DNA from 3 places in the Luteibacter aegosomaticola genome. Region 2 is predicted to be linked to each of the others. Evidence: predicted binding sites of a transcription regulator. Region 2 holds the regulator's gene; each other region holds the start of a gene.
What was found. Region 2 encodes FliA, which starts transcription of late flagellar genes. Its sites were predicted from a motif close to TAAAGTTTNNCNNNCNNNGGCCGATAA; they were not measured.
Positions count from the first base shown of each region.

Region 1 (4,967 bases), 2.1 Mb from region 2:
TTGCGCTCGACGAAGGCGCGGAAGACCCGGAACTGATCAACGTCGTGTTCCGCGCCGCCCACTCGATCAAGGGCGGCGCGGCCACGTTCGGTTTCACCGACGTTGCCGCGTTCACCCACGTCGCCGAAAACCTGATGGACGAGGTCCGTAGCGGCCGCCGTCCGATGGAAAAGGCCGTGGTGGAACTGCTGCTGCGTTCGGGCGACATCATCCGCGACATGCTCTCGCTGCAGATGGCTGGTCAGCCCGGTGCCTCGGCGGAGAGCCAGGCGCTGCTCGGCGAACTCTCGGCCATGGTGTCGGGCGGTTCCGCCGCGCCGGCCGCGGCCGCGAAGGCTGCCGCGCCCGCGGAGACCATCGAAGGCTGGGACATCGCGTTCCGCCCGTTCGATTACCTGCTCAAGACCGGCAACGACCCGGCGCGCATGTTCCGCGAGCTCGAGGCCATGGGCCCGCTCACGGTCAGCGCCGATCTGTCGAAGCTGCCGCCGCTGGCGGATATGGACCCGTCGTCCTCGTACCTTGCCTACACGCTGGGCCTCGCCGCGGGCGCCAAGCGCGCCGCCGTCGAAGGCGTGTTCGATTGGGTCGATGGCGATTGCGACCTCACGATTACCCCGCGTGTCGCGGCGCCGGCCCCCGTGGCCGCTGCCGTGGCCGCACCGGCTGCACCCGCCGCGCCGCGCGCCGTGCGCGATGTAGCCGCCAACAGCGAGGCCAGCTCGGTCCGCGTTGGCATTGAAAAGATCGATACGCTGATCAACCTGGTCGGCGAGCTGGTCATCACCCAATCGATGCTCAGCCAGTTCCACGATGGCGTGGATGCCTCGCAGCTGGAAATGCTGCGCCAGGGCCTCGCCCAGCTCGGCCGCCACACGCGTGAGCTGCAGGAAAGCGTGATGAGCATCCGCATGCTGCCGATCAGCACGGTGTTCAACCGCTTCCCGCGCCTGGTGCGTGACCTCGCGCAGAAGCTCGACAAGAAGGTCGTGCTCGACCTGCGCGGCGAGACCACCGAACTCGACAAGACCGTGCTCGAGAAGATCGGCGACCCGCTGGTCCATCTCGTGCGCAACGCCATCGACCATGGCCTGGAAGTGCCGGCCAAGCGCCTGGCCGCCGGCAAGGGCGATACCGGCACGCTGCGCATGGAGGCTTTCCACCGTGGCGGCTCCATCGTGATCGAAGTGAGCGACGATGGCGCGGGCCTCAACCGCGACGCCATCGTGGCCAAGGCCGTCCAGCGCGGCATCATCGCCTCCGGCGATGGCATGAGCGACGACCAGGTTGGCGAACTGATTTTCGAAGCAGGCTTCTCCACCGCCGCCGCCACCACCGACCTTTCCGGCCGTGGCGTGGGCATGGACGTGGTCCGCCGCAACGTCATGGACCTGGGCGGTACCGTCGGTATTTCCAGTAAGCAGGGCAACGGCACCAAGTTCACGATCACCTTGCCGCTCACCCTCGCGATCATCGACGGCCTCACCGCCGCCGTGGGCGAAGAGACCTACATCGTGCCGCTGGTTTCCATCGTGGAATCGGTGCAGGTGAAGGCCGATGCGACGCGTAGCGTCGTTGGCGGTGGCGAGTTGTTCCGCTTCCGCGACGAGTGGCTGCCGATCGTCCGCCTGTACGACGTGTTCGGCTGCGACGGCACGCGCCGTGCCATCGAGGACGGCATCGTCATCGTGGTGGAAGGCGAGGGCACCCGCATCGGTCTGTTCGTCGATGAGCTCATCGGCCAGCAGCAGGCCGTGGTCAAGTCGCTCGAAGCCAATTACCGCCGCGTGGCGGGCATCTCGGGCGCCACCATCCTCGCGGATGGCTCGGTGGCCCTGATCACCGACATCGCCGGGCTGGTCCGCCTCCAGGGCCGCCGCAAGGCCGCCTGACCCATCCCGCCTACGTAGGAGCCCACCCTGTGGGCGACATCTTTCGCGTCGACGCTGCAGGGTCTGTGGCTCTTTCGCGAAAGATGTCGCTCACAGGGTGAGCTCCTACACGGGAGCGGATCGCTGTTTTGGGCGCGGGCACGTTCGCGCGCCCCCGGTTTGCCGCACCGCAGCGATCTTTCCGAAATTCCCGCTAAAGGTCCCCCGGCGCTGGCCGATACCCCCTTGAGGGGTCCCGAACCGCCGCACCGATCCGCAGTGGGAACACAATGAACCAGCCAGCCAGCACCGCCGTCGTGGCCGATGAAGCCGCGCAGTACCTGACCGTCAACCTCGGCAACGAGGAATACGGTGTCGATATCCTCGCCGTCCGCGAGATCCGTGGCTGGACGCCGGTCACCCGCATCCCCCAGGCACCGTCGTACGTGCTGGGTGTGCTGAACCTCCGCGGCGCCATCGTTCCCGTCCTCGATCTGCGCCTGCGCTTCGGCCTGGCCCGCGAGGAATACACCGCCACCACCGTCTGCGTGATCGTCATGGTCGCCGGCCGCCAGTTTGGCGTGGTCGTGGATGCCGTCTCCGACGTCGTCGAAGTATCCCCCTCGGGCATCCGCCCGGTGCCGGATATGGGCACCACCGTCGATACCGAATACCTGAAGGGCCTGACCTCCGTCGGTGAGCGCATGGTGCTCCTGCTCGATGTCGACCGCCTGCTGCAGCCGCAGGACGCCCAGATGCTCGAAGCCGCGCTCGCCAACACCGATGTGAAGGCCGTCGCCTAAGCCGAATCAAGCGAACCTGGCACGCTGCCGGGTTCGCCTTCGAACTTTGCCGAATTGGAATCGTGATGAAGAAGTTGAAGCTGAAGATCCCCGCCCTGACTGTCCGTGGTCGCCTGTACGGCGTGCTCGGCCTGTTGGCCGTCATGCTGGTGGGTGGTGCGGCCGTCGGCCTCGGCGCCATGTACCTGCAGAACGAAGGCATGCGCCAGGTGTACGAGGAAGAAGTCGTGCCCTCGAGCCTGCTGAGCCAGGTCAGCACCCAGGCGCTGATGGCCTTCGTGGTGCTCGGCGAAGCCGGTGCCAAGGCGACCGACAAGAGCGTGGTCACCCAGAAGCTGGCCGAGTTCGACAAGCTGCAGGCCTCGATGGGCAAGCTGAAGGACGACTTCAAGAAGATCCCGATGTCGGCCGACATCAAGAAGCTTTACGACAAGTGGCAGTCGACGAATGACGACTACGCGTCGGCCAAGAACGATGTGCTCGATGCGCTGAAGCAGGGCGACGAAGGCGCCAACGACATCATCGAGCTGTCGGTGCGCCCGATCCTGATGGACCGCCAGGCCCAGCTCGGCAAGCTCATCGACGCCAAGCGCGATGAAGCCGCGGGCATCTACGCCCACCAGGCTTCGCAGTACAAGGCCATCCGCGCCTTCGTCATCATCGCGCTCTCCGCCGGCCTGATCGTCAGTCTGCTGATCGGCGTGCTCGTGGTCCGTTCGATCATCCGCACGCTGTCGCAGACGGTGGAAGTGGCCAACAAGATTGCCGACGGCAAGCTGGGCCACGCGATCGAAGTGACCCGTAACGACGAACTGGGCCAGCTGCAGACCGCGTTCAAGACCATGGACGAGCGCCTCGCCGCGATCGTCACCGAAGTGCGCCACGGCTCCAGCTCGGTCAGCACGGCTGCGCAGCAGATCTCGCGCGGCAACGATGACCTCTCGCAGCGTACGCAGGAACAGGCTTCGAGCCTGGAAGAAACCGCGTCGTCGATGGAGGAAATGACCTCCACCGTGAAGCAGAACGCCGAGAACGCCAGCCACGCCAACCAGCTGGCCCGCGGTGCTCGCGAGCAGGCGGAGAAGGGCGGCGACGTCGTCGCGCAGACCGTCGTGGCGATGCGCGAAATCAACAGCTCCTCGAAGAAGATCTCCGACATCGTCAGCCTCATCGACGAAATCGCGTTCCAGACCAACCTGCTGGCGCTCAACGCCGCGGTGGAAGCGGCACGTGCCGGCGAGCAGGGCCGCGGCTTCGCCGTGGTTGCTACCGAAGTGCGCAACCTGGCCGGCCGTTCGGCGAACGCCGCGAAGGAAATCAAGGGCCTGATCAACGACAGCGCGAACAAGGTGAAGGCCGGTTCCGAGCTGGTCGACCAGTCGGGCAAGGCGCTCGCCGAGATCGTCGATAGCGTGAAGAAGGTGACCGACATCGTCGCCGAGATCGCTGCCGCCAGCTCGGAGCAGTCCGCCGGTATCGACCAGGTGAACCACGCCGTGCTGCAGATGGACGAAATGACCCAGCAGAACGCCGCGCTGGTCGAAGAATCCGCCGCTGCCGCCCGCGCCATGCACGAGCAGGCTACCGAGCTCAGCCGCCAGGTGTCGTTCTTCCAGGTGAGCGGCCAGGGTGGTAACTCCGCCGCAAAGGCGCCGCGTAAGGACGCCACGCAGCAGGAAATGGAAACCGTGTTCGCCGCCGTGCGCAGCCAGCCGGCTCCGCGTGCACAGCGCCCGGCCGAAGCCGCTGGCGATGCCGGCGTGTGGAAGGAGTTCTGATCGATGAACGCGCTCGTCAACAACGGCGATGCCGTCGTGCAGGCGGGCGCGACGGGGCCGAGCCTCGGGGAATCCGAGTTCGCGTTCCTGCGCGAGTTCGTGCTGCAGCATTGCGGAATCTCGCTGGGTGAGCACAAGCGCCAGCTCGTGCAGGGGCGCCTGCTGCGCCGCCTGCGCGCGCTGAATCTCTCCGGTTTCGGCGCGTACTGCGAGTTGCTGCGCCGCGACCCGGAGGCCGAACTCGGTGAACTGGCCAGCTGCATCAGCACCAATGTCACGTCGTTCTTCCGCGAGATGCACCACTACGACATGCTCATCGACGAGCTGTTGCCGCGCTGGCTGGAAGAGAAGAAGAAAAACGGTGGCCGCCTGCGGATCTGGTCCGCGGGTTGCTCCACCGGCGAAGAACCCTATGCCATCGCCATGGTGCTGGCCGAGGCGCTCGAGCGCACCGGCTCCACCATCGATGCCAAGATCCTCGCCACCGATCTGTCGCCGCAGGCCCTGGAAGCCGC
Region 1 is NZ_CP095741.1:1,639,144-1,644,110, forward strand. It holds gene L2Y96_RS07185 (chemotaxis protein CheA) at 1-1,892, shown strand, start outside; gene L2Y96_RS07190 (chemotaxis protein CheW) at 2,162-2,674, shown strand; gene L2Y96_RS07195 (methyl-accepting chemotaxis protein) at 2,740-4,452, shown strand; gene L2Y96_RS07200 (CheR family methyltransferase) at 4,456-4,967, shown strand, end outside.
Region 1: a site for FliA is predicted at 2,087-2,113, ahead of L2Y96_RS07190 (chemotaxis protein CheW). Genes of this name have one in related genera too.

Region 2 (4,967 bases):
AAACCGAATTCGCTGAGGAGGCGATCCACTTCGTCCTGGCTGACCTTGTCGGCGGCCGGTGCGTTCGCACCTGCCAGGGAACCGGTCAGGCGCACCAGCTCCACGAGCGACGATTCCACCTTGGCCATGAAGGATTCGACCTGGGCGACGCGCTGGCCGGAGAGATCCTGCCAGGACTGTGCCTCAACCATTTCGCCGAAGCCGATATCGCAGTTCTGCGCGAAATCGCCGACGCGTACCGCGAGCGACGTGGCGTTGGCGGCAAAGGCCGGATCGGCATGGTCGAGTACAAGCAGCTCATCGGCCTGCTTCGCCAGCGACTGAGCCTGCGGGCGCAGCTTCTCGCTGAAATCGAGCGTGCGGTGCGCGGCGGTGGCGCTCATCTCGAGCACATCGCGCAGGTGCTTGCGCGCGTCGCTCATGGTGCCCGGCACGCCATCGCTGGAAATATCCGACGCCAGGCGGCGGGCGGATTCATGCAGGTCGCGGGCCAGATGGCCCAGCGCGAGGAACAGGTGCTGTTCGCGGCTGCGCAGGAGCTTGTCGAGCGCCTGTTCGAAGGCGGCGCTGTCGTCGGCGTCGAGAAGCTCGCGCAGCTCGGGAGCCACGTCCTGGCTAGCGGTAATCGTCGTATTCATGTCAGTCCCTTAGCCCGCTGCCGCGGCGAGTCGTTCGAAGATCTTGTCGAGCTTTTCCTTCAGCGTCACGGCCGTGAACGGCTTCACGACGTAACCATTCACGCCGCTCTGCGCGGCCGCGATGATCTGGTCGCGATTGTTCTCGGCGGTGACCATAAGCACCGGCAGGGATTTGAGGCTGGCATCCGCACGGATGGCACGCAGCAGGTCGATGCCGGTCATGTTCGGCATGTTCCAGTCGGTGACCACCAGGTCGATGGGCTGCGAGCGCAGGAGCGCCAGCGCCGCATTGCCATCTTCCGCTTCCTGGATGAGCGTGTTGGTAAAACCAAGCTCCACCAGGAGGTTGCGGACGATACGCCGCATGGTGGAGAAATCGTCCACCACGAGGATTTTCATGTTCTTGTCCAAAGCGTTCTCCGCCTTACAGCCGCGTCGTTCTTAGTGTTTGTCTTTCCAACCCGACATGCGTGCCCGGAGACGGATCAAGGCCTGGCCATGGATCTGGCACACCCGCGATTCGCTTACTCCCAACACCGCACCGATTTCCTTCAGGTTGAGTTCTTCATCGTAGTACAGCGACATCACCAGCTTTTCGCGCTCGGGTAGCCCCTCGATCGAATCGGCCAGCGCATGGCGCAAACCGTCCTGTTCGAACAGACCATCCGGGCCCGCGGCGTTCGGGTCGGCCACATCGATCGCGGAACCTTCGTCGCCTTCCGGCGCCGTCAGGCTCAACAACCGCGCACTCGCCGCGTCCGCCAGGATCTGGTTGTATTCCATGGCATCGATGCCCAGACGCTTCATCACTTCCACGTCGTCGGCGTCGCCGCCTGTCTCATTTTCGATCTGCCTCGTTACCTCAGCCACCTCGCGCAATTTCCTGTGGACGCTGCGCGGGGTCCAATCCGTCTTGCGCAGTTCATCCAGCATGGCGCCACGTATGCGGATACCCGCATAGGTTTCGAAGCTGGCCGCGCGAGTCGGCGAATAATTCCTTGCCGCCTCAAGCAAACCGATCATCCCGGCCTGCATAAGGTCGTTCGCATCGACGCTGGGCGGCAGGCGGCCCATCAGGTGATAGGCGATCCGGCGCACCAGCGGCGCGTGCGTTTTCACCAGTTGATCGGCCGGAACCTTAGTAATTTCAAGGTATTCGCTCGCGACACTCACAACGGCAGCCCTCCCCCCACGTGCTCACGCCCGGCAAAAAAGCCGATGCGACCCTGTCCACGGGGTTCGGGTTCACCCCATGTATCGACCGACCTGGCCAAATTCTTGAATCCGACTGCCGAACGGCTGCTGGGCCATGCATCGACCACCGCCGACTGGCGGCGGATCGCCTGGCGCAGGTACTCGTCGTGCGGCACCATGCCCATGAAATCGAGGGAGACATCGAGGAAACGGTTGGTCACCCGCGAAAGCTTCTCGAACAGCTGGCGGCCTTCCTGCGCGTGGCGGACCATGTTGGCCACGATACGGAAACGGTTCACCGCGAACTCTCGCGACAGAACCTTGATGAGTGCGTAGGCATCGGTGAGCGAGGCCGGCTCGTCGCAGACCACGACCACCACCTCGTCCGACGCGGCGGCAAACATCGACACGCTGTCGGAGATGCCGGCGGCGGTATCGACGATGAGGTACTCGGGAGCCAGCGGGTAGTCGTCAAACGCGCGGATGACGGCAGCATGCTCAATGTTGGGCAGCTGGGCCATGCGGCGTGTGCCGGACGTGGCCGGGATGACCTTCAGGCCGTGGGCCGCCTGGAGGATCAGGTCCTCGATGCCGCAGGCGCCTTCCAGCATGTGGCCCAGATGGCGCGTCGGCTGAAGGCCGAGCAGCACATCGATGTTGGCCATGCCCAGATCGGCATCGAGCAGCAGGACATCACGGCCACCCATGGCCAGGGCCATGCCGAGGTTCACGGCCACCGTGGTCTTGCCGACGCCGCCCTTGCCACCCGCGATCGCGATGCTGCGCGTGGGCCTGCGGTCGGCGAGCCAGTTAAGACTGGCGGCCTGGGAGTTGTCGACGGGTGTGGTCATGAAGGAATTCACTGCCGAATAAGAGGTTGCGGTTGCGGTTGCGGTTGCGGTTGCCTGGGTCACGTTCGTCGGATCCTGCGATTACGCCATGGCCGTGGTGGATGGCGCAAAGCCGAAACGATCGGCAAGTATGGCGTCATCGGGCTCGTCGTTGCGCTGCTTGAGCATCTGGGCTGCCAGGCAGACCAGTTTGCGCGCGTCGGCGGAGGCGATGTCCTCAGGCACGCGCTGGCCATCCGTGGTGTAGTCGAGCGGCATTCCGTGCCGGATAAGGGCCGAGAGCGCGCCGCCCAGGAGCGGCGTCTCGTCGAGTTTGGTCAGGATGGCGCTCTGCGGCTTCAGCGGCGCGTAGGCGCGCATGGCGCTATCGATGGCCTGGGCCTGCGCGTTGGCCGCGACGACCAGGCACACGCGCACATCGGCCATGGCACGCAGCGTCTCGAACTGCTGCTGTAGCTTCGGATCGTTGCCAGCGAGGCCGGCCGTATCGATCAGTACCGTGTGCTTACCGCGCAGCTGCAGCAGGACGTTGCGCAGGCTCTGCGCATCGTGTGCGTTGTACACGCGCACGCCGAGCAGGCGGCCGTAGTGTTCGAGCTGGGCGCCGGCACCGATGCGGTACTGGTCGGCGCTGATCAGCGCGACGTTCGAAGCACCGTGGCGCAGCACCGCACGGGCGGCGAGCTTGGCGATGCTGGTGGTCTTGCCGACGCCGGTAGTACCCACGAAGGCGGTGATGCCGCCGCCGACGGTGTCGAAGTTGCGGCCACTCGTACGGATGTTGCGCGAGAGGATGCCCAGCGGCAGGTAACGCGCCTGCTCGGCCGTCATGTTGTCGGGCAGCTCGGCGCACAGGGCACGCGCCACGTCGCCATCGATACCCAGGCGGGTCATCTCGCGCAGCACGCGCGCCTGCAGCGGCTGCTGGCGGTCCTTCTGGTTCCAGGCCAGCGCCGAGAGCTGCACTTCCAGCATCTCGCGCAGGTTGTTGATCTCGGCACGCATGCCGTTCACGGCGGCGTCGTTCTGCGGCGCGGAGACCGTGGCGGCACGCACCACGTCGGCAACGCTCGCAGCGAGTGCGGCGGACGACTGGCGTTGCGGCGCGTTCGGGCTGGCCGGCGCGGCCTTCGTGGCACGCTCGACAGCGGCGGCGGTCGCGGCACGGGCCTGGTCGACCCGCGCGACACGCTCGGCTTCGCGGAGATCACGCTGGTCACGCGTAGCACGGATGGATTCGAGCTTCTCTTCAGCGGTGGGCGGCTCGTAAGCGAAGCCGGCCTCGCGCACCAGCGCCTCGTCGTAATCGAGCGCGGCGATGATTTCGATACCGTCGTCCATCCGGCGCGTGGACAGGATCACCGCGTCGGGGCCCTGCTCATCACGCACCTGGCGCATCGCCTGGCGCATGTCGGGGGCAACGAATCGTTTGATTTTCATGCGTTCGATCCTGTCTTCGTCGATCGGCGCCCCGCTTGCCCGGGCCGCCACCTTGTTCTGTCACGTCCGCCGGAGCAAATCCCCGAGCGGTGTCTCATTCCTATCGTCCCAGGGCCGTCACCAGCTTGACGCGGCGATTGTCCGGAACCTCGTTGTACGCAAGTACATGCAGGTTTTGGGCCACATGACGTGTAAAGCGTGAAAGCCACGGACGAAGTGCGGGGGAGACCAGCAAAACGGCCGGTTCGCCTGCCGCTTCCTGGCGGCGGGCGGCATCGGCGACATTCTTCTGCAGGCGATCAGCCAGGCCCGGCTCGACCGCCGCGCCAGCGGGACCACCACCCTGCAGGGACTGGAGCAGGATCTGCTCCAGTTCCGGTGCCAAAGTAATGACGGGCACTTCGGTACCGAGGCCGGCGATTTCCTGGACGATCTGGCGACCGAGGCCGACGCGCACGGCGGCAGCGAGTACACCCGGGTCTTGGCTCTGCCCCGCGTTCTCCGCCAGCGATTCGACGATGCCGCGGAAGTTGCGGATGGGCACGCGCTCGGCGAGCAGGTTCTGCAGCACCTTGACCACGGCGCCCAGCGACAGGCGCTTCGGCACCAGGTCTTCCACCAGCTTGGGCGTCTGCTGGGCCAGGCGGTCGAGCAGCTGCTGCACATCCTGATGGCCGATGAGCTCGTGGGCGTGGTTCTGCAGGATGTGCGAAAGATGGGTCGCGATCACGGTGGCCGGATCGACCACGGTGTAGCCCAGGGTCTGGGCGTGTTCGCGCAGGCCCGGCTCGATCCACACGGCGTCGAGGCCGAAAGCGGGGTCACGCGTGGCAATACCGTTGAT
Region 2 is NZ_CP095741.1:3,724,664-3,729,630, forward strand. It holds gene L2Y96_RS16550 (protein phosphatase CheZ) at 1-638, opposite strand, end outside; gene cheY (chemotaxis response regulator CheY) at 648-1,049, opposite strand; gene L2Y96_RS16560 (RNA polymerase sigma factor FliA) at 1,080-1,811, opposite strand; gene L2Y96_RS16565 (nucleotide-binding protein) at 1,808-2,683, opposite strand; gene flhF (flagellar biosynthesis GTPase FlhF) at 2,765-4,123, opposite strand; gene flhA (flagellar biosynthesis protein FlhA) at 4,224-4,967, opposite strand, start outside.

Region 3 (4,967 bases), 1.6 Mb from region 2:
CCGGGTTGAACTCGACCTGGATCTTCACGTCCTTCGCGATCGTCATCAGCGTGGCCGACATCTCGTCGACGAGCACGCGGCGGCCTTCCTCGAGGCTGTCGATATAGTGGTGGCTGCCGTTACCGCAATCGGCAAGCGTTACGGCCATCTCGTCGTTGTAGTTGCCCTCGCCGAAGCCGAGCGTGGTGAGTGCGATACCGCTGCGGCGCTTGTCGGCGATACGGTCCTTAAGCTGCTGCACGCCGACGGTGCCAACATTGAAGTCGCCATCGGTGGCCAGGATCACGCGGTTCACGCCGCCCTTGATGAAGCCTTTTGCGGCCTGCGCATAGGCCAGGTCGATACCGGCGGCGCCGTTGGTAGAACCGCCCGCGCCAAGCGCATCGATCGCGGCATTGATCTTCGCGTGCTGGTCGCCCGGGGTGGCGGGCAATGCCACGCAGGTAGCACCGGCGTAGGTCACCAGCGAGATGCGATCCTGCGCGCGCAGCTTCGGCACGATCTGCTTCAGCGAGGCCTTGAGCAGGGGCAGTTTCGCCGGCTCGTTCATGGAGCCCGACACATCAACCAGGAACACCAGGTTCGCCGCCGGGATCTCGCTGGCAGGCACCGTGTAGCCCTGGATACCGACGAGGAGCAGCTGGCGGTTCGCGTTCCACGGCGAGGGCGAGAACTCCGTGGTCACGCTGAAGGGGCGTGAACGATCCTTCGGTGCGGCGTAGCCGTAGTTGAAGTAGTTGATGAATTCTTCGCTGCGCACGGCATCGGCCTGCGGCAGCTGGCCTTCGTTCAACAGGTGGCGCACGTTCGTGTACGAGCCGGTGTCCACATCGATGCTGAAGGTGGAAACCGGATCGGTCGCGGCTTCGTGCACCGGGTTGGTGTCACGGTGTGCATAGCGGCTGGTATCGACCGGTTGCTGGTAAACGCCGCCGGTATATCCGACCGGCATCGGCGCCATCATCGCTTGCGGGACGGCGCGGTTCTGCGAGACGTCGGCGGGCGGCGCAGGTGGGGCCGGAGGTGCGGGTGCGGGAGCCACCGCTACTGGTGCGGCTTCTTCAATGATTCCCATCGGCGGTGCCGGCAGCGCGGGCGGTGGCGATGCGACCTTGCGCTGCGAGATGGGCATGGGGCGGCGCGGCATCGGCGCTGGCGCGTAGCCATACACCATGGGCTGCACATCGGTGCAGTTCGGCCCGTCGGCAGGCATGAGTGAGTGCGAGCTATGCCGCGCGGGCGGCGACTCGGCGCCAACGGTACCGGCGGCGGCCACGAGGCCAGCGAACAGCAGGGAGAGTGGGGCGCGTAACGTGGTCATCGTGCATGGCCTCCTTGGGGACATGCAGATGAAACGGGGCAACCCGGCAAACGGGGTTAACCAGCGCGTGCCGCAGGTTCAATCCGTGCATCGCCGAGCCCGCCAACGCGGTTACGCCCGCCGTGCTTGGCCTGGTAGAGGGCGCGGTCGGCGGCGTTCAGCAGCTCGAGCGGGCCGCTGGCCGCGCTGGGCTGGATGGCCGCCACACCGATGGTGATGGTCAGCACGCCATAAGGGCTGCGCGGGTGCGAGATGGCCTGGGCCTCGACGTGGCTGCGCAGGTCGTCCGCGAGCGCCAGGGCCTCGGGCATGCGTGTGCCCGGCGCCACCACCGCGAATTCCTCGCCGCCGAAGCGGGCCAGGAAATCACCGGCGCGCAGGCCGCGGGCCATGAGCGTGGCAGCGAGTGCACGCAGGCAGTCATCGCCGGCCAGGTGGCCGTAGCGGTCGTTGTATTCCTTGAAGTAGTCGACATCGATCATCAGCAGCGCGATCGGCTCGCGCTGGCCGGGGCGGTGCCACTCACGCAGCAGCCGCTCATCCAGGGCGCGGCGGTTGGCCAGCCCGGTCAGGCTGTCGACGAAGACCAGCCCTTCGAGCTCATCGCGGCTGCGCGACAGGCGGAACTCTTCTTCCACCAGATCGACCTGGGCCAGCGTGCCACGCAGGCCAATGCCGACCACCGCGGCGATGGCGCCGGTGATACCGAGCGACGGGTAGCCGGGGATCACCATGAGCCCGAAGCCCAGCACGCTCATCGCGAGGAAGGTGGGGCTGGCGCTCTGCACGAAACGGATGAGGTACACGGGTGGGTGCCAGTGGCGCTGCGGCTTGCGCGAAAGTGTCGCGATGCACAGCGCCAGGAACGGCACTTCGAGCAGCGCATCCCACGGCGAGTCGCCGAAATCCGGATGCCCGCCGAGCGCGATGTAGTGGTTATAGGCGTAGCCGGAGACCGCGTAGCAGACGAAGAACGCCATGACCGCGCGGAAGAAGTAGTGGTCGTCGGCGCGGTCGGTGGCGAGGAAGCGCAACAGCGCCGCCACGGCCAGGCAGACATTTTCGAAATCGAGCATGTGCGCCACGTCCACGGCCTGCTGCGGGCCCATGGCGCCTTCCAGCGACACGATGGAGAACGTGCGCACGTAGAACAACACGCCGAGCAGCGCGGCCAGCACGAGGTCGATCGCCAGCGCCCACTTCTTGCGCGCGGCCACCGGTGCCGACGACACGGCGATGAGCACCGGCAGCACGTACAGGATGTAGAAGAACATGCTGTCGCCGGGCGCGGGGTTGGTGTTGTCCATCACGTAGTTCTGCCGCGCGGACAGCGACATGCCGACCGTCCACAGCATCAGGCTGCCCAGCAGGAGCAGCCAGCGCTTATCGCGCGGGGTACCGGAACGGTGCCAGGCAAGCACCGTGCTGGCCATGGCCGCCACCGCCACGGCAAAGAAAAACGCGTACGAGATCGCCATGCCGCCCGCGGGCGTCACCATCAGCGCGATCGCGTGGGCCGCGACGATAGCCGCCGCGGCGATGACGAGTTTCATGGCGTGCTTCATCCCCCTGCCTGCAACGCTATGGTCATATCGGCGGGCGCGCCGGAAAGTTGAGCACGCCGCTCAATATCTTACGGACGCTTTCTAGACAAATGTGAAGGCGGCTCACGCGGCGCGGATCGCACCCTTGGCGATGACTGGGCCGGTGGGCTGGCCGGTGGGCGAGCCGCCAGCCGGTTCAACCGAGACCGCCAGGGCCGCCGTCGGCCCGAGGCGATCGACCAGGGCGCGAGGCAGGGCGAAACGTTTGCCCTGCGCCGCGGGGAAGACGCCGACCGCGATGGGCGGTGCGCCTTCGGGGATAAGCCACAGTTCGGTATCGCGCCCCGAGGCCAGGGGCTCGGGGGTGGCCGGCACCAGCAACAACTCGCCGCGCTCGGGGTCCATGGTGGCCGTCCACGAGGCCACGCCGTCATCGCGCGCGATGGTGGAAACCATGAGCACGGCGGGCGTCGTCGCCGTCGGCGGTGCCGGAAGACCGGGGCGGGTCAGCGTGAGCACGAGCAGGCAGGCCGCGACCGCGGTGGCACCGACGCCCAGCCAGCGCCACAGCGCCAGGCTTTCCCACAGGCCCGGCCGGGCCTGGGCACCGAGCCCCAGACGGCTACGGATGCCCTCCCAGGCAGCCGCCGGCGGCGCCACCGCGGGCAGTTCGACGGCTAACGGGTTCAGCCATGCTTGCCATCGGCCGACGGCGGCCGCGGCTTCCGGCTGCTCGGCGACCTCGCGCGCCACGGCGGCACGCGCGTCGGCATCGAGCAGGCCGAGCACGTACTCGGCGTAGCGCAGGTGGTCTTTATCGTTGTCGGTTGAAGTGTTCATGCGCCGAGGCAAGCCCGCAGTTGCAAAAGACCGCGACGGATCCAGCTCTTCATGGTGCCAAGCGGCACGCTGGCGCGGTCCGCCAGTTCGTTATACGTAGCGCCGCCGAAGAAAGCTTCACGGATCGAACGACGCTGTTGGGCGTCGAGTTCATCGAGGCAGGCGTGCAGCTTGCCGTAGGCCTCGCCGGCTTCCGCCTCGGCGGCCGGCCCCGGGCGCTCGTCCACGATCGCGTCCCAGGCCACATCGCTGATGTGTGCGGCCGAGGGGCGCTGGCGCAGGCGGTCGATCGCCTTGTTGCGCACGACGGTGACGAGCCAGGTGAGCGCGCTCGACAGGGAGGGATCGAAGGTTGACGCTCGCCGCCAGACGGTGACGAACGCTTCCTGCAGGATGTCGTCGGCTTCCGCGGGGTCGCCTGCCAGGCGCATGCACACACCGAAGAGGCGCGGTGACGTGGCCTTGTACAACGAAGCAAACGCCTGCTCATCACGCGCGCCAGTGCGCCGTAGCAGGTCGTTCAGCGCATCCCGCTCAGCGGGGGAGGTAGCTGGCATCCGTGGAATCCCTGTCGTAAACGAGCGGGTTCGTGTTCTATAACACGATTGGCCGTCACGGAAACGCGACCGCCGCCGGGCCACCCTCGGTCCCGTACCCTTCCTGGGCGACACGCCTGCCAAAGGATTTTTCCTGTGACGACGAAACGCCTGGCCCTTGCGATGCTGGCCCTTGGCTTGCCGGCCGCCCATGCGGCGGAACGCTTCGCCGGCGATGCCATGCCGCGCGGTGGCGGCCCCGTGCTGTATCGGGAGATCCATTACGTGGACGGCCCGCGGCAGGTGGTGAGCTACCAGTGCCCCGATGGCACGCCGTTCGCGCGAAAGCTGCTGCAGTCGGGCAGTGACCCGGTGCGGCCCGATATGTCCTATGAAGACGCGCGTGAAAGTTTCCATGAGAGCGTCCGCGCGGTGGGTAACCAGATCGAGATCCGGGTCAAGCGCGCGGGGGCGGCCGAAGAGGCCCGTACCATCGATGTCCCGAAGGGCGCGGTCATCGATGCGGGCTTCGATACCTATATTCGCTCGCACTGGGATGCGCTCGATGCCGGCGTCTCGGTGCCGTACCTCGTCCCGAGCCGGTTCCGCTTCTACGACGTGAAGATCACCGGGGGCAAGACCACCCAGGGCCAGCGTCACCTGGCGATGAAGCTGGATGCCTGGTACGCCTTTGCCGCGCCGACCATCGCCATGGCGTACGGCGCG
Region 3 is NZ_CP095741.1:2,160,318-2,165,284, forward strand. It holds gene L2Y96_RS09455 (vWA domain-containing protein) at 1-1,321, opposite strand, end outside; gene L2Y96_RS09460 (GGDEF domain-containing protein) at 1,378-2,874, opposite strand; gene L2Y96_RS09465 (anti-sigma factor) at 2,989-3,705, opposite strand; gene L2Y96_RS09470 (sigma-70 family RNA polymerase sigma factor) at 3,702-4,262, opposite strand; gene L2Y96_RS09475 (hypothetical protein) at 4,398-4,967, shown strand, end outside.
Region 3: a site for FliA is predicted at 2,911-2,937, ahead of L2Y96_RS09460 (GGDEF domain-containing protein). Genes of this name have one in related genera too.